DNA from 3 places in the Arthrobacter sp. 2RAF6 genome. Region 1 is predicted to be linked to each of the others. Evidence: riboswitches for the same ligand, from Rfam matches in the RefSeq annotation. Region 1 holds a riboswitch; each other region holds the start of a gene.
What was found. Region 1 has a riboswitch for S-adenosylmethionine ahead of AB4Z38_RS02485 (aminotransferase class V-fold PLP-dependent enzyme). Riboswitches for the same ligand answer to the same signal wherever they lie in the genome.

Region 1 (7,305 bases):
ATCCTTGGCAGCTCATTTCCTTTTCTCCTGTTTTTTGCTTGTGGCCGCGCCCACGGCCAAGACCTTTTCTTCCGCGCCGGCGCTGATTCCCCGTTCTGCGGCATAGTCCGCCAGCAGATCGCGCAACATTTTCCTGCCGCGATGAAGCCGGGACATGACCGTCCCGATCGGGGTATTCATAATGTCTGATATTTCCTTGTATGCGAAGCCTTCGACGTCAGCGAAGTACACCGCGAGCCGGAATTCCTCCGGAATGGACTGCAGGGCGCTCTTCACGTCCGAGTCCGGCAAATGATCCAGTGCTTCCGCCTCCGCAGAGCGCAGCCCCGCGGACGTATGGGATTCCGCCCGCGCCAGCTGCCAGTCTTCGATGCTGTCCGAGTTCGACTGCAACGGTTCGCGCTGCCGCTTCCGGTAGAGGTTGATGTATGTGTTGGTCAGGATGCGGTACAGCCACGCCTTGAGGTTGGTACCCGGCTTGTACTGATGGAAGGCGGAGAAGGCCTTGGTGTAGGCCTCCTGGACCAAGTCCTCGGCGTCGGACGGATTCCTGGCCATGCGCATGGCAGCCGAATAGAGCTGGTCGACATACTGCATGGCGTCGCGTTCGAAGCGCGCCCTCCGTTGTTCGGGGGTCTCGGTTGCGAAGTCCACTGCAATTTCGACGTCGGCCCCAACAGGTGCGTCGCCGTCGGACGTTGCGTCCGTGACTTCCGTCGCTGCTTTGTACATGGCCGCTGCGGCCGGATCCATGGTGCTCATTGCATCCAAGTCTACTGTCACCCTCCGGGAGTCCCTTGGCAGCTCCTGCCCAAGCGCCAAGTGTCCCTCGCGGTCCTTAACCAAGGCCAAAAAACCATCTCCACTCAAACGACATGACCGCGCGGCACAACACACACGCCACAATCCAAGGTCCAGCCCACACCGCACCTTCTTCTGACAACGGCAAGCTCCGGGCAAATATTCCGCAAAGATGCAAGACTAGATCCGACTGCACCCCGTGAACACCGCACCACTTGAACGCAGCACCACCTGAACACCGTGGCAAGCCATCCAGGAGGCAAAACATGTCCCTCGTCCGTTTTCTCGCCAGGCCAATGTTGGCTTCCAGTTTTGTCGTCGCAGGGCTGGACAAGCTCAAGAACGCGGATGACACTGCCAAACAGCTCTCTCCGCTGCTCCGCCGCGCTTCCGAATCACTGCCTTTCCCGTCGGACGAGAAGATGCTGGCGCGGGTCATCGGCGGCGCGCAAGTGGGCGCCGGCGCCTTGCTGGCCCTCGGCAAATGCTCCCGGTTCTCGGCAAGCCTGCTTGCCGGCATCTCGGTCCTGAATACCTTTGTTGAGTGGCGTTCTGCCGACATCAGCACCAAGGAAGGCCGGCTCGCCCGCCGCGCCCAGTTGCTCAAGAACATTTCGCTGACGGGTGGCGTCTTCCTTGCCGCCGTCGACACCGCGGGCAAACCGAGCCTGGCATGGCGTGCCGAACACCTCGCCATGGACGCAAAGAAAGCCACGGGCAAGCAGTTCAAAAAAACAGACCGGGCCGTCCGCAAGGCCGTAGACAACGCAGTTGGAGCATAAGGAAGCATGCCAGGAACCCCCGCCACGCAGACAGACGATTCAGGGAGCACCACAGCCTCTGCACTCCCCCTGTGGCCGGCACCCTTCGCCAGCCGCCCTGTGGATGCCACGGTTACGGTTCCTGGTTCGAAGTCCCTGACCAACCGGTATCTGGTCCTGGCGGCATTGGCCAACGGTCCAAGCAGGCTGCGGGCACCCTTGCATTCGCGGGATTCCGCCCTGATGGTCGAGGCCCTGCGCCAGCTTGGCGCCACCATTACCGAGGTTCCCGGCGATGGACACTACGGCCCGGATCTTGAAGTCACCCCCATCGACCCGGCGGCTGCCGCATCTGAGACCGCCATCGACTGCGGCTTGGCCGGCACGGTCATGCGCTTTGTGCCGCCGCTCGCGGCCCTCCGCAACTGTGCGTCGGTGTTCGACGGCGATCCCCACGCACGCCAACGTCCGATGGGCACCATCATTGAAGCCCTCCGGACACTCGGAGTGGAAGTCAGCGCCGTGGACGGGAACACTGCGAGCTCCCTGCCGTTCAAGGTTTCCGGAACGGGCTCTGTCCGCGGTGGCCATTTGGTGATCGATGCGAGCGCTTCGTCGCAGTTTGTCTCCGCCTTGCTGCTGGTCGGTGCACGCTTCGATGAGGGCCTTCACCTGGAGCATGTCGGCAAGCCCGTGCCGAGCCTGGACCACATCAACATGACCGTCTCGGTCCTGCGCGGCGTCGGAGTGCAGGTGGATGACTCCGTGCCGAACCATTGGCGCGTTGCCCCGGGCACTATCCAGGCCTTTGACGAGAGGATAGAGCAGGATCTCTCCAACGCTGGTCCCTTCCTTGCCGCGGCGCTGGCCACGAAGGGAACTATCCGGATCCCGAACTGGCCGGTCAACACCACGCAAGTCGGGGACCTCTGGCGGGACATCCTCGCCACCATGGGTGCCACTGTCACCCTGGACAACGGCACGCTGACAGTCACCGGCGGACCGGAGATCCTGGGCGCGGACTTCGACGAAACCAGCGAACTCGCCCCTACGGTGGCGGCATTGTGCGCCCTGGCTTCCAGTCCTTCCCGGCTCAGCGGCATCGCGCATTTGCGGGGACACGAAACGGACAGGCTGGCCGCGCTCGTCGCAGAAATCAACGGGCTCGGCGGCGACGCCAAGGAAACCAGCGACGGCTTGGTGATCCGGCCCGCGGCGCTGCATGCCGGCGTCGTGCACAGCTACGCCGACCACCGCATGGCTACCGCAGGCGCCATCCTGGGGCTTGCCGTCGAGGGTGTCGAGGTTGAAGACATCGCGACGACTTCCAAGACCATGCCCGAATTTCCGCAAATCTGGGCATCCATGCTCAGTGCGGGCCAAGCGGCCACGGACACCGGTTCAACGGAGACAAGCAACTGACGATGGCTCGCGATGCAAGCTCCTGGGATGAGTCCGATGTCCGGATCCGCCCCAACAAGAAGGGCACACGCCCCCGCACGAAGGACCGCCCCAGCCACGACGACGCCGTGATCGGGCGCATCATTACAGTCGACCGCGGCCGCTACACCGCGATAGTGGGCGAAAGCTCGGACAACGAGCGCATCGTCATCGCGGCCCGCGCCCGGGAACTGAGGCGCTCCCCCGTGGTTCCGGGAGACTTCGTCGCCCTCGTCGGCGATGTGTCGGGAGCCCCGGACACCCTCGCCCGCCTCGTGCGCGTCGAGGAGCGCAAGACCCTCCTGCGGCGAAGTGCCGATGACACGGATCCGATCGAACGGGCCGTCGTCGCCAACGCCGACCAGCTCGTGGTGGTGGTCGCGGCCGCCAACCCGGAGCCGCGCACCGGATTCATCGACCGCGCCTTGGTGGCAGCGTACGACGCCGGAATCGAGCCGCTGCTGCTCGTCACCAAGGCCGATGTCAAGGATCCGACGGAATTGCTCGCCAACTATGTGAGCCTTGGTTTCCCCATCATCATCAGCCGGACGGCGGACGCAGGCGCCTCCGGCATCGACGCACGTTCCGACGACGGCTTGTCGGCCCGCCTCGATGGCGACGCCGTCGGCCAATTGCGGGACTACCTCGACGGCAAGGTCACCGTGCTCCTGGGCCATTCCGGCGTCGGGAAGTCCACCATGGTGAATGCCCTCACCGGCGCCGAACGCGCCACGGGCGGGGTCAACGCTGTGACGGGGCGCGGACGCCATACCTCGTCCTCTGCCCTTGCCCTGAAACTCAGCGACGCCCCCGGCGGCAGCTGGATCATCGATACGCCCGGCATCCGTTCCTTCGGCCTCGCCCACGTGAACCCGGACCGCATCCTGCATGCCTTCCCGGATCTGGAACCCGGAACGGAAATGTGCGAGCGAGGCTGCAAGCACGATGCATCCGCAGTTCGATGCGGACTGGATTCCTGGGTCGCCGACGGCCACGCTGGCGACGCAGGCCCCGCCCGCTTGGCGTCGTTGCGCCGGCTCCTCGGCGCGGACCCGCGCATGGAAGCCCAAGAGGCAAAGGAACTGGGCACGGTCAATTAACAGCCCGGTTGCCGTCCTACCTCCCCGGCTCACCCGCGAATAGACGGTAGTTTGGAACCATGACCCAACCCGATTCGAGCTACAACGACGACCTGCGGCTGGCACACGTCCTGGCCGACTCCGTCGATTCCCTGACAATGGAGCGGTTCAAGGCACTGGACCTCCAGGTTGAGACCAAACCCGACCTGAGCCCCGTCACCGATGCCGACAAAGCCGCCGAGGAAGCAATCCGCGGGCAGCTCTCCCGTTCCCGCCCCCGCGACGCAGTCCTTGGCGAAGAATTCGGCAGCACGGGCCACGGCTCGAGGCGTTGGATCATCGATCCCATCGACGGGACCAAGAACTTCGTGCGTGGCGTACCCGTCTGGGCTACGCTGATCGCCCTCGTGGACGAGGGCGAGGTAGTAGTCGGGCTCGTGAGCGCTCCGGCACTCGGCAAGCGTTGGTGGGCGGCCAAGGGCTCGGGCGCTTACATGGGCCGATCGCTGGCCGCAGCCACCCGGCTGAAGGTTTCCAACGTGTCGCGGCTTGAAGATGCGTCGCTTTCCTACTCCGAGCTGTCCGAGTGGAAGCAGCATGGTTCGCTGGACAACTTCCTGGGCCTTGAGAACGATGTCTGGCGCAGCCGCGCGTACGGTGATTTCTGGTCCTACTGCCTGGTGGCCGAGGGCGCCGTGGATATCGCCGCCGAGCCGGAACTCCAGGTCTACGACATGGCGGCCTTGGTGCCGATCGTGACCGAGGCCGGGGGACGCTTCACGTCCTTGGACGGCGCGGATGGTCCCTTCGGCGGAAACGCCGTCGCCACCAACTCGATCCTGCACTCCGAGGTCCTCAAGAGGCTCAACCCCGAGCTCGACGACCTCCTTTAATCCATCGTCTTCACTGAATAAACGACGGCGGACGCCCCCTTTTGGGAGCGTCCGCTGCTTTTTCTTCGGCGGAAGGCACATTTTTCCGGCCGTGTAACAATCCGCTTAACAATCCGGGTCACATTGGAACCAGCCTTGCCGGTGTCCTACGCTCTTTACAGGTCACGAGTGCCAGCGCGAAACCCCGGTTTGCTGGCCGGCAACCCTCCATCGCGGCGGGGTGCCCCGGGTGACGACCCGGCCGGTCCGGAACGGATGCGGCAAGCGCGGACCCCCTGCACGCAGGGGTCCCTCTTGAGTGAGGTCCCATGAGCACAGCCATATTTACTTCCCCGGCTCTTTCGGTGAACAACGAATCTGCACAGCAGCGCGCTGAATCCCCGCCTCGGGCATCACGCCCACTGGCCGCTGTCACGGGCGCGGAGTTGCAAGCACCCCTGATCCAGGGCGGCCACATACGCTACGCCAACCTTGACTACGGCGCGTCCGCACCCGCCCTTACCGTGGTTTCCGCGTACCTCAACGAGATCCTGCCGTACTACGCGAGCGTCCACCGCGGCGCAGGCTATGCCTCCCAGATCAGCACCTCGGTCTACGAAAACGCCCGCAACATCGTCCGTGACTTTGTTGGCGGGCGGCCGGACGATTCCGTCATTTTCACCCGCAACACCACCGATTCCCTCAATCTTCTGGCCGGCTGCTTGCCGGTTGAGGACGGCAGGCATACTGGCGAGGTCCTTTACCTGGACATCGAGCACCACGCCAATCTGCTCCCCTGGCAAGGCGTCCCCCACCGCAGCATTGTTGCCGCGGGAACGTTGTCCGAGACGGTGGCCAACGTCCGCACGGCACTCTCCCATGGTGGCATCAGCCTCCTGGCAGTCACCGGCGCGTCGAACGTGACCGGCGAGATCCTGCCCATCAAGGACCTCGCTGCGTTGGCCCACGAATTCGGTGCGCGGATTGTGGTGGACGCTGCCCAGCTCGCTCCACACCGCCGCATCGACATCGCCGCCGCGGATGTTGACTACTTGGTTTTCTCGGGGCACAAGCTTTATGCGCCGTTCGGCGCGGGTGTCCTGGTGGGCCGCCCCGACTGGCTCGACGCCGGAACACCGCACCTCGCCGGAGGCGGCGCCGTCCGCGAGGCTCGCCTCGATTCCGTCAGCTGGGCCACGGGCCCGGCCAGGCACGAAGGCGGCTCGCCGAACGTACTCGGCGCTGCCACCCTCGCCCGGGCCACGCAGGTCATCGCCAGCCTCGACCACGATGAATGGCACGCCCACGAGGCCGCGATCCGCTCGCATCTGGTCGAGGGCCTCAAGGAAATCGACGGCGTAACCGTGCACCAGATCTTCAGCGACACCGATCCCCAGGACACCATCGGCGTCGTGAACTTCTCGCTCCAGGGCTACGATGCCGGACTCGTCGCGGCCTACCTTGCGGCCGAGCACGGCATTGGCCTGCGCGACGGACGCTTTTGCGCCCACCCGCTGCTCAAGCGCCTCGGCCTTCCCTCCGGATCCCTCCGCGCCAGTTTCGGCGTGGGCTCGCGCTTGGAAGACGCCACCCGGCTCATCGCGGGCATCCAGGCGCTCAAGAGCAATGGCCTTGGCTGGGACTATGTGGTGGATGCCGGCCGGTGGGTACCGGCGAACGACCACCGAACTTACCCGGAGTGGGCTCCCAACACTCCCGGGACCGCGGGTGCCGCTCCCTGCAGCATCGACTGATTGCGGTAGATTCGTAGGGTATTTTCCTGCCCTACGAAGGAGTTCCTGCGTGGCCCCGCGACCCCCCAAAGGCACGTCAGCCGGCCCGAAACTCTATGAGGAGCGGCGCCTTGAACTCGGCCGGAGTTTCCAGGACGGCGGAGAACACTATGACCGCGTCCGGCCCGGCTACCCTGCGGATTCGGCTGACTGGCTGCTGCCTGAAGGCGCACGGGACGCGGCAGACATCGGCGCCGGCACCGGAAAGTTCACCTCGCTCCTCGTCGAGCGAGGGCTCACGGTGTCCGCAGTGGACCCTTCCACGGACATGCTCACCCAGCTGCGCAAAACATACCCACAAGTGACCGCATTGGAGGGCACGGCCGAGGCAACTGGGCTGGCGGACTCAGCATTCGACGTCGTCAGCGTTGCCCAAGCCTGGCACTGGTGCGATCCCCTCGCCGCCAGCATCGAGATCGCCCGGATCCTTAGACCCCAGGGCGTCATCGGCTTGATCTGGAACCAATTGGACACTTCAGTGCCCTGGGTCCATCGCCTGTCCCGCATCATGCATGCCGGCGATGTCCACAAACCGGACTTCCGGCCTGTGGTGGGCCCG
Region 2 (7,305 bases), on a different contig from region 1:
CCCGTCTACGGAATCATGCAGAAAGCCCTCCAGGAACGGCTTGAGGCCGGCCTGCACAAGATCGATTCCGCCACCCGCAGCATGCCGGCTCCGCTCGCCGCGGCAACCGGCGCGACGTCGGGCGTGGACTTCGCGAAGTTCTCGACGCCGGCGGTCCTCCTGGAACTGACGGACAGGCAAGCTGCACTTGAGGCCCAAGGCAAGGGCGCCGCTCTTCGCATGGTCACGGACTGCACCGTGCTGAGTGTGCTCCAGCAGGACGGACGGGCGACGGCGTTGAACACCAACCGCGGAGTGGTTAACGTCGGCAACGCCAACCTGGTCCTGGCCATGGGCACTCTTCCGCCGGCAACCCTGGTCCTGAATTCCTTCCCGCAGGTCCAGGGCGCCGGTGGACACTTCAGCGCCCATTTCATCACCTCGGTGGTGGCCCGGGTTCCCCGCGGGGATTTTGATTTCAGCGAGCAACTCGGCGAGCTGGAACTGGCGGCCATCTATTTGGCGGGCAAGAGCCCGGCCGGCATGCAGTACCACGTGCAGCTTTCGGTCCTCTCGGACCGTTGCCCGGACAAGAATGCCCAGAAGTCCGAACGTTACGCCCCCGACGTCGTCGCCACGGCTTCGCTCGCGCAGCTTCGGTCCTCGGAGGACTACTTGGTGTTCGTCTGTGCCGTCCTCGGCGAGCTGGACGAAAGCAACCCGGAGAACCATTTGCGGCTTTCCGGCGGGGCGGACCCCACCTGCAACGTCACCTTGCAGGTGTTGGCCAGCGCCACCGACGACGACACGTGGGACACCATGGACGAGGGAACCTTCCAGATGCTGGAGCGGGTCCTGTCCCCCGCCGGCGCGGATCGCGTCGAGTACTGGCACGGAGATCCCGACGCCGGAACATGGGGCGCCGGGCGTCCAGCCATCCCGGAGCGCCGCGTACCGGGCTTGGTCCACGAAAGCTCGAGCCTGCCGATCGGCGAGGAGGAGGACGCCGTCGTCGGGCTCGACTATCGTCTCAACGGAGTGCAGAACGTCTTTGTCACCGGCGGCAGCCTCTGGCCCACCGGCGGGTCCTGGAACCCGACCATGACGATGGTGGCCCTGGCGCAGGACCTCGCCGAAAGACTGGAGGCCGACGGCGGAGCGGCGGCAGCGCCGTGACCGTCGCCCCTGCGCTGGACCCGGCGCTCCTTCCCACAGTTCCGCCTATGAGCGTCGCCGATGTGCTGGACCGGCAGGACGGCGTGTACTGGGTGGTGAAGGACGCGAATTCAGTCTTTCTGTGGGTCAACCAGAACTTCGCGGACCTGGTGGGCATGAGCAAGTCGGAGCTGATCGGGCACCAGGACTCGCGCGCTGAACACGTTGCCCACGACAAAGAAGTGATGGCGAGCGGAAAGCCGCTGCTCAACTTCCACGAATCCATCGCCGTCCCCAGCAAGGAGGGCGGCATGGTAAACGTGGACATCGTGACCCAAAAAGGGTTGTTGCGTGCCCTGGGCAGCAAGGAAATCATCGGGATCACCGTCTGCTTCTCACTGAAGGATCCGGTCACATGACTGGATTCGCTGAGGATTGGATCAAACAGCTGGACATGTCCCCCGCTAGCGTGGGCGGCTGGTTCGCGCCCGCGCTCGTGAGCAACGAGGATATCGCCGGTTCGGCGTTGCCTCCGCGCTTCGGCGTCGACCATCCGCTCTACAGTTCCAACTGGTACCTGCTGCAGGCGGGGGAGGTTCTCCAGTTGCACGCCCTCAAGCAGGACGAACTATGGTTCTTCCACCTGGGGACACCGATCAGGCTGCATGTCTTCTCCCGGGAGCTTGGACTTCAGGACTTTGGCTATTCCGAGGTCTTGTTGGGGCCGGATCCGGAAGCAGGCGAGACGTTGCAAGGAGTTGCCCCGAACTACACCTGGTTCGGTGCCGAGTTGGCCGGTCCGGGGTTCGCCTTGGTCAGCTGCAGCCTCTCACCGGGATACGAGAGATCGGACTCCGCGAAACCAACGGCACGGGACATCGAGTCGCTCGTTGTGAGGTTCCCCGTGCATGCCGAGCTGATCCTGCGCCTGGCGGCGGAGTAGCCGGGGTCAGCCGGGGTAGGCGGGATGCCCGGATAAAAACGTCTGGTGCGCCGGTTCTGGGGCCGGCGCACCAGGCTTCTTGCCCGTCTGACTCGCAGTTGTTGTCGTTTAACGGCCTGTTTACGACAACAACTGCGAGTCAGTTGGGGGTTTCTCAGGATCCGATGGGAGAAAGTGCCCGCACCAGGCCGAAGAGGTCCTTGGGGTCGTCGGGGTTTGCGACAAGGTCGATCTCCTCGAAGAATTCTGAACCCTCAACGGCGTCGCGGAGATACCGCAAGGCGGAAAAGTCCTCGATCGCGAAGCCCACGGAATCAAATATGGTGATCTGGTCCCTGGAGGTCCGGCCCGGCGCGTGCCCGCCCAGGACCTGCCAGAATTCGGTGACGGGAAAATCGGCGGGCATTTGCTGGATCTCGCCCTCAATCCGCGTCTGGGGGTCGTATTCCACAAAGACGTCGCCGAGGCCCAGGATGGCAGCGTCGAGTTCGGTCTTCCCCGGGCAATCGCCACCGATCGCGTTGATGTGAACACCGGGCGAGACCTGGTCTGCCGTCAGGATGGCGGCATTGGCCTTGTCCGCCGTGCACGTGGTGACGACGTCGGCGCCCTCCACTGCGTGGGCCGCCGAGCCTGCGATGGTGATGTCGAAGCCGAGCGGAGCCATGTTGCGGACGAACTTCTCCATCGCAGCAGGATCCGAGTCCCAGATCCTGACGGTGTTAATACCCAGGGCCGCCCGGAAGGCCAGGGCCTGAAACTCCGATTGGGTTCCGGTCCCGATCATCCCCATGGTGCGGACATCGGGGCGCGCGAGTTTCTTCGCGACCATCCCGGACGTAGCCGCCGTTCGCAGCGCTGTCAGCACTGTCATTTCTGCGAGGAACGTCGGATAGCCGTTGTGGACGTCGGACAGGACACCGAAAGCTGTCACGGTCTGGAAGCCACGCGCTGGATTCGAAGGGTGTCCATTTACATACTTGAAGCCGTATGTTTCCTGGTCGCTGGTGGGCATCAGCTCGATGACCCCAAATGGCGTGTGACTTGCCACCCGCGGGGTCTTGTCAAAAGATTCCCACCGCAGGAAGTCGTCTTCCAAGTATTGAATCATCTCGGAGATGATGGTCTCCGGGCCCCGCCCGGCCGTCCAGCGAACCATATTGCGGACATCGACAAAGCGCGTCATGTGCGCTCCTTTCCCTCATAAGTACTGTTGCTACGAGGCTACGGAGCGGCGATATGCATACACAATTGCCAAAGTATGTACTTTTCATTGAAAACATGTACAAAATGACGATACTCTTTTTACATAATGTTCAAGCGGGAAGCGTCCGTCATGCGGCGACTATCGCAGGACGGAACTGAGCAAAAGGCTCGTCTCGCTATTGACGATCCCCTCGATGCCGCGGATCCTCCCGAGTACCTGATCAAAGTCGCTGAGGCTTTCCGCGCGCAGCTCAGCCACGAGGTCCCATCCGCCGTTGGTGGTGTGCAGCGCCCAAATCTCGGGAAGTCCCCTGAGCTGGCGAATGACCTTGTCGGCCGATCTTCCCTCTACGGCCATGAGCGCAATGGCCCTAATCGCAAGTGGATCGACCTCGTCGCGCACCCTCGCAGTGAAACCAACGATGGTTCCAGAGGAGACAAGACGCTCGAGCCGGCTATTCACGGTGGCCCGAGCGATGCCCAGCTTACGCGCGAGGCTCGCCACAGACGCTCGGCCATCCTCCCGGAGGGCGGAGAGGAGCTGACGGTCAAGGTCGGTGAGTGCTGCCATAAAGATAAACGTATCGCCCATTCCCCAAGCGGCACTGAGTCCGTAGGGTATCGACATGAGCATCTACATCAGCCCCGACTCTGCTGCATGGTCTCTGACGGCCATGGCGACTGGTGCGTCAGCGGGATCAATCGATGATGCGAACGGTATGTCCAACCTGGTGAAGGAAATCTACGAGACAGAAGGTTTCGAAGCCCTGTCGGGTGTGGTTTTTGCCTTGGCTCATCACAACAGCCTCTCGCTGCATGCACTCGCCACGGCCACCGGGATATCCGTCCACGAGCTGCTGGAAATCCGGAAGCATCAAGGTTCCACCTTTCATCACTCCCCAACGGGAGTAGCGTCACGCTTTGACGCCGTTCCACCGCGGATCCAGGCAAGCCTGGAACCGTTGCCCAATGAAACCGAAGCCTAGGGCCGGCTGCCGCCCGGTTACGGAACATGACGACGGCCGGTGATGCGGGCCGCCGTCGTGGATGTTATTTTCTTCTTGAGTAATGAGCACCAGCGCGAAGCCCTGACTTGCTGGTCGGCAACCCTCTCTCCGGCGGGGTGCCTCAGGTGACTACTCGGCGTATCGACACTTTCGAACTGCAAGCGTGACTGAGGAGCACCAATGCCTGAACCCACCGAAGAAAAACTCTCCTACCGTCTCATCACGGGCCCTGACACCAAGGAATTCTGCGAGCGGATCTCCACCGCCCTCGCGGAGGGATACGTGCTGCACGGCAGCCCGGCCGCGACCTTCAACGGCAGCGACGTGATTGTGGCGCAGGCCATTGTCCTGCCCGCGGCGATCGCCAGCGCTGACGCAGCAGTTGCCAATGCCGTGGATCAGCTTGACGAAGAGTTCGACGGCGAGGGCCACGCATGAGCTATGCAGGCGACCTCAGCCCGCACGACGCCTGGGCCAAACTGGAGCAGGGCGCCATCCTGGTGGACGTCCGTACCGAAGGCGAGTGGGCACACATTGGCATCCCGGACACCAAAGCCACCGAAAACGATCCCCTGTTCATCCAGTGGAACCTTGCCGGCGGGATCCCCAACTCACGCTTCATCGACGATCTGAAGCAGCAGGCTCCGGAAGCAGATGGCACCGAGCTGGTCTTCCTCTGCCGCTCCGGCCAGCGTTCCATCGCTGCCGCCATCGCCGCAACGCAGGCTGGCTACACCTCGTACAACGTCCTTGAGGGCTTTGAGGGCGAGCCGGACCGCTACGGTGAGCGAACCGTGAACGGCTGGAAAAACCGTGGACTTCCGACGAACCTGGGGAACATCTAAGTGACTTTCAATCCTGACGCCGCCGGCTGGAGCCCTGGCACCCAGGCAGTCCGCGGCGGTCTTGACCGCACCAACTTCCAAGAAACGTCCGAGGCCGTCTTCCTGAACTCCGGCTTCGTCTACGAATCCGCCGCAGCCGCGGAGCGCGCGTTCACGGGCGAGGACGAACGCTTTGTCTACTCCCGTTACGGCAACCCCTCCGTAGCCACCTTCCAGGAGCGGCTCCGACTGCTCGAAGGCACCGAAGCGTGCTTCGCGACGGCGTCGGGCATGTCTGCTGTCTTCACCGCCCTCGGTGCATTGCTGGCTGCCGGTGACCGCGTGGTTGCCGCCCGCTCGCTCTTCGGCTCCTGTTTCGTCATCCTCAACGAGATCCTGCCGCGCTGGGGCGTCGAGACCGTCTTCGTCGACGGGCCTGACCTGGACCAATGGCGTGCCGCGCTGTCCGAGCCGACAACGGCAGTGTTCTTCGAGTCGCCGTCGAACCCCATGCAGGAAATCGTGGACATCGCCGCGGTGAGCGAGCTTGCGCACGCGGCCGGCGCCACCGTCGTCGTCGACAACGTCTTTGCCACTCCCCTGCTGCAGCGCTGCGGCGATCTCGGCGCAGACGTGATCGTCTACTCGGGCACCAAGCACATCGATGGCCAAGGCCGGGTCCTGGGCGGAGCAATCCTGGGTACCAAGGAGTTCATCGACGGTCCCGTCAAGCAGCTCATGCGGCACACCGGACCCTCGCTTTCCGCGTTCAACGCCTGGGTCCTGACCAAAGGCCTGGAGACCATGGCGCTGCGCGTCAACCACTCCTCGGCGTCTGCGTTGCGGATCGCCGAATGGCTTGAGGAACAGCCGGCCATCAGCTGGGTCAAGTACCCCCTGCTGAAGTCGCACCCGCAGTACGAGCTCGCCGCAAAGCAAATGAAGGCCGGCGGAACCGTGCTCACCATTGAGCTGCTCCCCTCTGCGGGGCGATCGGCAAAAGAGGCCGCCTTCGCACTGCTGGACGGGCTCGCCGTCATCGACATCTCGAACAACCTGGGCGACTCCAAGTCCCTCATCACCCACCCCGCCACCACCACGCACCGCGCCATGGGTCCGGAAGGCCGCGCGGCCATTGGCCTGAGCGACGGCGTCGTGCGGCTTTCGGTGGGGCTGGAGGATGTGGACGACCTCATCGGGGACCTGGAGCGGGCCCTCAAGCAGGTCTAGGCGGTTAGCCCGGCGCTTCGCGCCAGTCCTGGCGCACCCAGGTGAGGACGGGCAGCGGCTTGGTGTCGCTCTCGTCCTTCTCCGAGCGCATCGTGATCTGAACGGCGTGCTCGACGACGGCGGCCAACCCGGCGGCGTCGGGCGCGCCCCCGTTGCTCTCGCTCCAGCGCTCGGCAACACCACGCTGTTCGATAGCGCCGTTGCCACGGCCTAGGATGGCTGCCACACCGGTTTGGACCAAGTCGAATTCACCTTGTTCGGCGAGCACGGGCTCCAGATACTCCACCAACGACCAGACGACGTCCGCGGCGGGCTCCGGGCGGAACGTTCCAAAGTCCAGCAGTTCGGTGCGCAGTCCAAAATTGCTTGCCTGCCAGGACGCCATCCGCAAAAGGGCCGTGGGCACGGCGGCCGGCTCTATTCCGGCATGGTACTCACGAACGGAAGTTTCAACCAAGGCCCTGACGAGCACCGCGATGAGCGCCGCATCCTCGGCCCGTAGGCAGACATCGGCCACCCGGACCTCCACCGTGGGAACGTGCCGGGACAGCCTGGCGTCGAAGTAAACCATCCCCTCGTCCAGCAACACTCCCGTTTCGATGAGCCTCCTGACAACCCGCCGGTACGCTGCCAAGGAACCGAAGATGGCTGATGGCCCCGACGAGGGCCAGCGGTTCCACGCCTGCGTCCGGTAGCTCTCAAAACCCGTAGCCAGGCCGCGCCAGTAGGGCGAATTGGCGCTGATGGCGGTGAAGACAGCGAGCTTGTCCCGGATGCGGTCCAGGACCATCACGCCTTCCTCGGGGGACTCGATCGAAGTGTGTACGTGGAATCCGCACGTGAGCTGTTCGTGCGCCGTGATGCCGAAGCGTTCGAGCATGATGGCGTACCGGGGATCCGGAGTAGTGTGCAAAGCGGCGTCCACCGGTGAGGTGGCCAACGCGGCGATCCTGGCGCCGTG
Region 3 (7,305 bases), on a different contig from region 1:
ATGTACAACCGATCGCGCCAGCGCAGGCTCCGGAACGGTGACTACGGGAATAACAGCTACGGAAACTACCCTGGAACCCCTCCGGGACAGTTCCCCGGCCAGCAATATCCCGACGGCCCGTTTTCCGGGCAGTCCTATCCTCCACAGAACTACCCTCCACAGAACTACCCCGTCGGATACCCGGAGCAACCCCCGGTGATCATCCCGGCTGAGCCGCAACCCCCGGTGGCGACGCCCGCACGGCAGGCCGCTCGGCCGTCGTCGGCTACTCCCCAAGCGAACGCTGCGCCCCAAGGCTACCGGGCCCGGAAACTGGCCGAACTGGACCAGGAGTACAGCGACGGGAAAATCGCCATGGAGGACTACATGAAGCTCCGCCAGGAGATCATGAACGGCTGATTCAGCCGAAGAAAGCTTCGCGCAGCTGGGGACCGAGCTGGCCGATCTCGGTGAGGAAACCGTCGTGCCCGATCGGCGCCTCGATCACGTGAACGGGAACTTCTCCGGGCAAGGCCTTGGCAAGCTCGTGGGATTGTTGCGGGAAGTAGAGGCGGTCCGAGTCCACCGAGGCAACGAAGAACTTCGCCGTTGCCACGGACAGCGCCTCCTCCAATGAGCCCCGGCCGCGGGTGATGTCATGGCTCATGAGGGCCTCGGTAATGGCGATGTAGCTGTTGGCGTCGAAGCGCTGGACCAGCTTGCTTCCCTGGTGGTCCAGGTAGCTCTCCACCTGGTAGCGGCCCCGGTCCCCCAACGCGGCAGCCTGAAGGGGCGCCTCGCTGCCCTGGGCGTTCCGGCCGAAGCGGAAGTCCAGTTCATCCGCCGAACGATAGGTGATGTGGGCGATCCGCCGGGCAAGGGCCAACCCGGCCTCGGGCGCGGCCTGGCCATAGTAGTCGCCGCCCTTGAAGTCGGCGTCCTGCCGGATGGCGAGCGTCTGGGCCTGCGCAAACGCGATCTGCTCGGCAGTGCTGTACGCCCCGATCGAAATCACGGCGCATCGCTTGACGCGGTCCGGATAGCTGACGGCCCATTCGAGTGCGCGGGCACCGCCCATGGACCCGCCGACGACGGTGTGCCAGCTGTGGATCCCCAAAGCGTCGGCCAGCCGGGCTTCGGCTACGGTGCTGTCCCGCAGGGTCACGAGCGGGAAGCGGGAGCCCCACGGCCTGCCGTCAGGAGCGCTCGACGACGGCCCGGTGCTGCCATAGCAGCCTCCCACGATGTTGACGGAGACCACGAAGTAGCGGTCCGTGTCGATGGTGGCACCGGGGCCAACGAGTTGTTCCCACCAGCCTTCTTCGGCGCTCTCGCCGCGGGCCACATGGGTGCTGCCGGTCAGGGCGTGTTCCACCAGGACAGCGTTGGAAGCGTCTGCGTTGAGCCGCCCCCACGTCTCGTACGCAAGGACGACCTCCGGCAGGAAACCTCCGGCCTCCAGTTCGAGTCCGCCCACGGAAACATACTTGAGGGTTCCGTCCTGGGTACCGGAAAGGGGTATGGCTGTTACAGCAATTGTCATTCGTTGACACCTCACATCGCGCTTGCCCGCCGCCAATACAGCGAAGGGCCAGGTCTTCACCCGGGGCACCCCGCCGCGAATGGAGGGTTGCCGGCCAGCAAGCCGGGGCTGTCGCTGGCACTCATGACCTATAGGAAGAGTCTAGGAAAACCAGACCCCTCCTGACGAAGATTATGACATCTTTGTGACACTTCGCCGCGTTTTGTTCACGAAGCGGAGGCCGAGGACGTCTGAAATTGAAGAGACGGATGTTGCCTGTGTGACTGGAGATAGAATTGGGTGCAGCAGTCTGCATCCTTCGGATGCCTCCGCCGGCACTGTGCGTCACAGGAAGATTGAAGTTCGTGAAAAAGCCACTCGGCGTCGTTCCGATAGCCCTGTTCATGCTGGTATCAGGTTTCACTGTGGGAGTGCCGCTGCCGGCGCATGCCGACACAACTCCGGGAGCCGGCGAAGACCGATACGTGGTCCGTTATACGCCCGATGCGGATGTTGCAGACAAAGCCGCGGAACTGCGGTCAAGCGGAGTCTCGGTCGACAGGACGTTCACGCACGCAGTGAAGGCTGCCGTCGTCACCACGACGTCCGCCAAGGCGGCACAATTGGCCAAGTCGGGTCGGGTCGCGTCCGTGGACCGGGATATGCCGGTGCGTATTTCGGACACTCAGGCGCCAGCACCCTGGGGTCTCGATCGCACGGACCAAAGATCTCTTCCTCTGTCCGGAAGCTACACGCCACCGTCGAGCGGCGCAGGCGTCTCGATCTACGTGGTGGACAACGGCGTGCTTGGCACCCATCAGGACTTCGCCGGCCGCGTAAGCGCGGGTTGGGACGCCATTACCCGGAGCGCCCCGGCGGCCTCTCCTTGCACCGATACGTCAACATTCCCCGATGCCGGCCACGGCACGCACGTCGCCGGAATCGCGGCCGGCAGCACTTATGGAATGGCCAAATCGGCAACGATTGTGCCGATCCGGGCACTCGACTGCAAAGGCAATGGAAACACCTCCGACGTCATAGCGGGACTGGACTGGATGGTGCAGCAGCACCAGCCTGGACAGCCCGCCGTCGCAAACCTCAGCCTTTCAGGCCTTCCCGGCCAGACCAGCCAAAGCCTGGACGATGCGGTCCAAGGGGTGATCGACAACGGCATTACCGTCACCTTGGCGGCGGGCAATTCGAGCGGCGACGCTTGCACCGTGTCCCCGGCCCGGGTGCCCGCGGCTCTGACGGTGGCCGCCTCGGACATGTCGGATCGCCAGGCATTTTTCTCCAACTTTGGTTCCTGCATTGACCTATACGCTCCAGGGGTTCAGATCACGTCCGATTGGGCGACATCGAATACTGCGACTAATGTCCTCACTGGCACGTCCATGGCGGCGCCGCACGTAGCAGGCGCCGCGGCGATGCTCCTCTCCCAGCACCCTTCATGGACCCCGGCACAGGTGGCGTCGACGTTGACCACGGGGGCGACCTTCGGGGTCATCCAGTCGGCCGGAAACTGCACGCCGAACCGGCTGCTTTATGTCAGCAATTCACTCTTCACGGCACCGCCGTATCTTTCAGGCGGCTTTGTCGCGGCAGCACCCTGCAGGCAACTGGATACCCGTGACGGCACCGGCGGGGTCAACGGTCCAGTGGGGCCAGGACAAACCGTCAACGTCAAAGTCGCAGGGCACGGAGGCATCCCGGCCACGGGTGTTTCAGCGGTCGCGATGAACATCACCGTCGCCAACCCCACCTCCAACGGCTTCGTCACCGCCTACGCCGCTGGAACCCCGCAACCAAACACCTCGAACGTCAACTACGCCCCAGGGCAAATCGTCCCCAACTTCGCCATCACCCCGGTCTCAGCCGACGGAACGATCTCCTTCACCAACACTTCCTCCGGCACTGTCCAAATCATCGCCGACACCTCCGGCTATTTCCTTGGCGGTGCGGCTACCGGTGCGGGCGCGTTTTCCGCCCAAGTACCAATCCGGCAATTGGATACCCGCGACGGCACCGGTGGGGTCAACGGTCCAGTGGGGCCAGGACAAACCGTCAACGTCAAAGTCGCAGGGCACGGAGGCATCCCGGCCACGGGTGTTTCAGCGGTCGCGATGAACATCACCGTCGCCAACACCACGTCCAACGGCTTCATCACCGCCTACGCCGCTGGAACCCCGCAACCAAACACCTCCAACGTCAACTACGCCCCAGGGCAGATCGTCCCCAACTTCGCCATCACCCCTGTCTCCGCCGACGGAACGATCTCCTTCACCAACACTTCCTCCGGTACTGTCCAAATCATCGCCGACACCTCCGGCTATTTCCTTGGCGGTGCGGCTACCGGTGCGGGCGCGTTTTCCGCCCAGGCTCCTTTCCGGCAATTGGACACGCGTAACGGCACCGGCGGGGTCAACGGACCCGTGGGGCCAGGACAAACCGTCAACGTCAAAGTCGCAGGGCACGGAGGCATCCCGGCCACGGGTGTTTCAGCGGTCGCGATGAACATCACCGTCGCCGGCCCCACGTCCAACGGCTTCATCACCGCTTATGCCGCAGGAACCCCGCAACCAAACACCTCCAACGTCAACTACGCCCCAGGGCAGATCGTCCCCAACTTCGCCATCACCCCGGTCTCCGCCGACGGAACGATCTCCTTCACCAACACCTCCTCCGGCACGGTCCAACTTATCGCCGACACTTCCGGGTATTACATCGCGGGTTAACCGGGGAACGGGGCGCCCACAGGAGTGGGCGCCCCGGCATCGAACGAACCGGCAAATGCGCCTAGCTGCCCTTGGCTGCCCGGAATCCTGCCTCGAGGTCCGCGAGGATGTCGTCGATGTGCTCGATCCCGACTGACAACCGCACCAAGCCCGGGGTCACTCCGGCAACGGCCTGCTGTTCAGCGGTCAGCTGGCTGTGCGTGGTGGACGCGGGGTGGATGACCAAGGAACGGACGTCGCCGATGTTTGCCACGTGCGAATGCAGCTCCAGGGCGTCCACGAAGCGTTTGCCGGCGTCGATCCCGCCGCGGATGGTGAAGGACACCACCGCGCCGGTGCCCCGGGGGCCGTACTTCCGCCCGCGTTCGAACCACGGACTGGAAGGCAGCCCCGCGTACGCGACCGATTCGACGTCGTCGCGCCCTTCGAGCCATTGCGCCACTTTGGTGGCGTTGTCCACGTGGCGTTCCACCCGCAGGCTGAGGGTTTCGATTCCTTGGGCGATCAGGAAAGCGTTGAACGGGGAAACTGCCGAGCCGAGGTCGCGCAGGAGCTGGACCCGGGCCTTGAGGATGTAGGAGAGGTTCGCGCCGAGGGCACCGTCCTTGCCGAGGTCGCGGGCGTAGACCAGGCCGTTGTAGCTGGGGTCCGGAGTATTGAAGTTGGGGAACCGCTCAGGGTCCTTGCCGAAATCGAAGTTGCCGGAGTCCACGATGACGCCGGCGATGGCAGATCCGTGCCCGCCAAGGTACTTGGTGGCCGAATGCACCACGATGTCCGCGCCCCACTCGATGGGCCGGATCAGGTAGGGCGTGGCGAGGGTGTTGTCCACGACGAGCGGGACCCCTGCCTCGTGCGCAATGCGGGAGACGCCCTCGATGTCCAAAACATCCTGGCGGGGGTTGGAGACGACTTCGGCGAAGAAGAGCTTGGTATTTGGCTGCACTGCGTCGCGCCAGTGGTCGAGGTTGTCCGGGTCCTCGACGAAGGTGACCGAAATTCCGAATTTCTTGAGCGTGTGGGCGAGCAGGTTGTAGGTGCCGCCGTAGAGGCTCGGGCTGGCGACCAGATGGTCGCCAGCCTCGGCGACGTTGAGGATGGCGAACGTTTCCGCGGCCTGGCCGGAGCTCAGCAGGAGCGCCGCCAAGCCACCCTCCAGGCTCGCTATGCGCTGTTCCACCGCATCCTGCGTGGGGTTGCCGATCCGGGTGTAGATGGGTGCCAGTTCGGCCAGCGCGAAGCGGTTGGCTGCGCTTTCCGCGCTGGGAAAGACGAACGAGGTGGTCTGGTAGATCGGGAGTGCCCGGGCGCCGGTGGCGGCGTCCGGCTCCTGGCCGGCGTGGATCTGGCGCGTTTCGAATGACCATCCTTGGGACATGCGGACTCCTGGTTGTCTGGGCTTTTGCCGTGCTTCAGCCTGCCGGGCTGCGGTATTCAGCGTGCCGGCGTTCGGTTGCCGCCAGTCTAGGGACGGTATTGCGGGCTCCGGAAGCTTTGTGACGAACCCAGTAGTTTTCGGTCCCGGCGCGTCCTGAAGTGACTCTGAGCTGCCTTTTCGATACATCCCACCTTGGTTAGGCTTGACTTAGCTGAGAGCTCCATCACAAAGTGCCAAGATGAAGCCATGCGCATGGATCACGTCTCTTACGCTTGTGAACGAGATGGCCTGTTGGCCACCACCGAGCGGATTTCCGCAGCATTGGGAGTGGACGCAGTCCGGGGCGGAGTGCACCCGCGCTTCGGTACCCGGAACATGATCATTCCCCTTGCTGACCACAAATACCTGGAAGTTGTCGAGGTCCTTGACCACCCGGCATCCGACAAGGCACCTTTTGGACAAGCCGTCCGTGCACGCTCCGCCACGGGAGGTGGATGGATGGGCTGGTGCGTCGCTGTTGACGACCTGAGCCCGTTCGAACAGCGGCTCGGACGCGCCGCTGTTCCCGGCAACCGCAAGTTTCCGGACGGCCGCGAACTCGTCTGGTCGCAGATCGGCATCCTGGGACTCATCGCCGATCCCCAGGTTCCCTACTTGCTCCGTTGGGAGGGCGACCCTGCCCTTCACCCGTCCCTCGTGTACCCAAGCGACGTCAAGATGTCCAGCCTCACCATTGCGGGCTCAGCGGAGCGCGTCACCGAGTGGCTTGGGGAACCCGTGGAGAAGCCGCTTGAGGACGTTGCAGTCCAATGGATGGCTCCGCACGGAACGCCGGGAATCATGTCGGTAACGTTCGAAACCACCAACGGGGCCGTCACCATCTGACGGACCAACGGGCCAGGATGGTCCGGGAAAAACTTCGGCCGCCATATGCGGGTGCCAACGATGTCACCCCGCAATGGCGGCCGATACCTTTTAACGCGCCCCTAGCCCAGCCCGATGGCCTTGCCGAAGACGCTGAAGCCGACAAACGCCACGATGTCCAGGAGCGCGTGCGCCACGACGAGCGGCATGACGCGTTTGGTCTTCGTGTAAATCCAGCCAAACACGAGGCCCATGACGGCGTTGCCGATGAACGGCCCGAAGCCTTGGTACAGGTGGTAGCTGCCGCGAAGGAGGGCGCTGAGCATGATCGCCAGCGGGGTGCTCCACCCGAACTTCCCGAACCGGTCCAGGAGGTAGCCCACCACGATGACTTCTTCGACGACGGCGTGCCGCACCGCGGAGAGGACCAGCACCGGCACGGTCCACCAGTAGGAGTCCAGGCCGCTGGGGATGATCGCCGTCGTGATCCCGAGGGCGCGGCCGGCCGCATAGAGGCCCAGCGACGGGATGCCGATCAGCGCGGCGAGGCCCAGTCCGTGCAAGGCGTCACGGCCCGGGCGGGCGAAGTTGAAGCCCAGCCGGGTGAATCCCGAGGGACTCTCCGCCGTTTGGCGGTGCAAGGACAGGAAGTAGAACACCAACACCACAGGGACCAGGGCGAACGCGATATCCAGCAGCTGGTAGGTGAGGTCGAAGTACTCGCGCGTGCTCTGCGAGCGGTTGAGGGTAGACGTCGCATGGGCCAAGGGCCCCTGGGTCATCTTGTCCAACAACTGCACTACGGAGTACACAGCCGATTGACCCAG

Region 2: another riboswitch for S-adenosylmethionine. It lies ahead of AB4Z38_RS13490 (DUF1737 domain-containing protein); the one in region 1 lies ahead of AB4Z38_RS02485 (aminotransferase class V-fold PLP-dependent enzyme).
Region 3: another riboswitch for S-adenosylmethionine. It lies ahead of metX (homoserine O-acetyltransferase MetX); the one in region 1 lies ahead of AB4Z38_RS02485 (aminotransferase class V-fold PLP-dependent enzyme).

The regions. Positions count from the first base shown of each region.
Region 1 covers NZ_JBFRGF010000002.1:207,863-215,167, forward strand. Annotated here, with positions in the region: gene rsrA (mycothiol system anti-sigma-R factor) at 1-16, opposite strand, end outside; gene AB4Z38_RS02460 (sigma-70 family RNA polymerase sigma factor) at 13-852, opposite strand; gene AB4Z38_RS02465 (DoxX family protein) at 1,068-1,583, shown strand; gene aroA (3-phosphoshikimate 1-carboxyvinyltransferase) at 1,590-2,984, shown strand; gene rsgA (ribosome small subunit-dependent GTPase A) at 2,987-4,102, shown strand; gene hisN (histidinol-phosphatase) at 4,162-4,974, shown strand; SAM riboswitch class IV at 5,135-5,247, shown strand; gene AB4Z38_RS02485 (aminotransferase class V-fold PLP-dependent enzyme) at 5,283-6,707, shown strand; gene AB4Z38_RS02490 (class I SAM-dependent methyltransferase) at 6,757-7,305, shown strand, end outside.
Region 2 covers NZ_JBFRGF010000017.1:17,486-24,790, forward strand. Annotated here, with positions in the region: gene AB4Z38_RS13460 (GMC oxidoreductase) at 1-1,155, shown strand, start outside; gene AB4Z38_RS13465 (PAS domain-containing protein) at 1,152-1,553, shown strand; gene AB4Z38_RS13470 (cupin domain-containing protein) at 1,550-2,077, shown strand; gene AB4Z38_RS13475 (ornithine cyclodeaminase) at 2,232-3,263, opposite strand; gene AB4Z38_RS13480 (Lrp/AsnC family transcriptional regulator) at 3,423-3,911, opposite strand; gene AB4Z38_RS13485 (hypothetical protein) at 3,910-4,269, shown strand; SAM riboswitch class IV at 4,348-4,460, shown strand; gene AB4Z38_RS13490 (DUF1737 domain-containing protein) at 4,471-4,728, shown strand; gene AB4Z38_RS13495 (rhodanese-like domain-containing protein) at 4,725-5,135, shown strand; gene AB4Z38_RS13500 (O-succinylhomoserine sulfhydrylase) at 5,136-6,344, shown strand; gene AB4Z38_RS13505 (glutamate--cysteine ligase 2) at 6,349-7,305, opposite strand, start outside.
Region 3 covers NZ_JBFRGF010000018.1:21,865-29,169, forward strand. Annotated here, with positions in the region: gene AB4Z38_RS13945 (hypothetical protein) at 1-399, shown strand, start outside; gene metX (homoserine O-acetyltransferase MetX) at 401-1,522, opposite strand; SAM riboswitch class IV at 1,536-1,651, opposite strand; gene AB4Z38_RS13955 (S8 family peptidase) at 1,867-4,236, shown strand; gene AB4Z38_RS13960 (bifunctional o-acetylhomoserine/o-acetylserine sulfhydrylase) at 4,298-5,614, opposite strand; gene AB4Z38_RS13965 (VOC family protein) at 5,861-6,499, shown strand; gene AB4Z38_RS13970 (CPBP family intramembrane glutamic endopeptidase) at 6,601-7,305, opposite strand, start outside.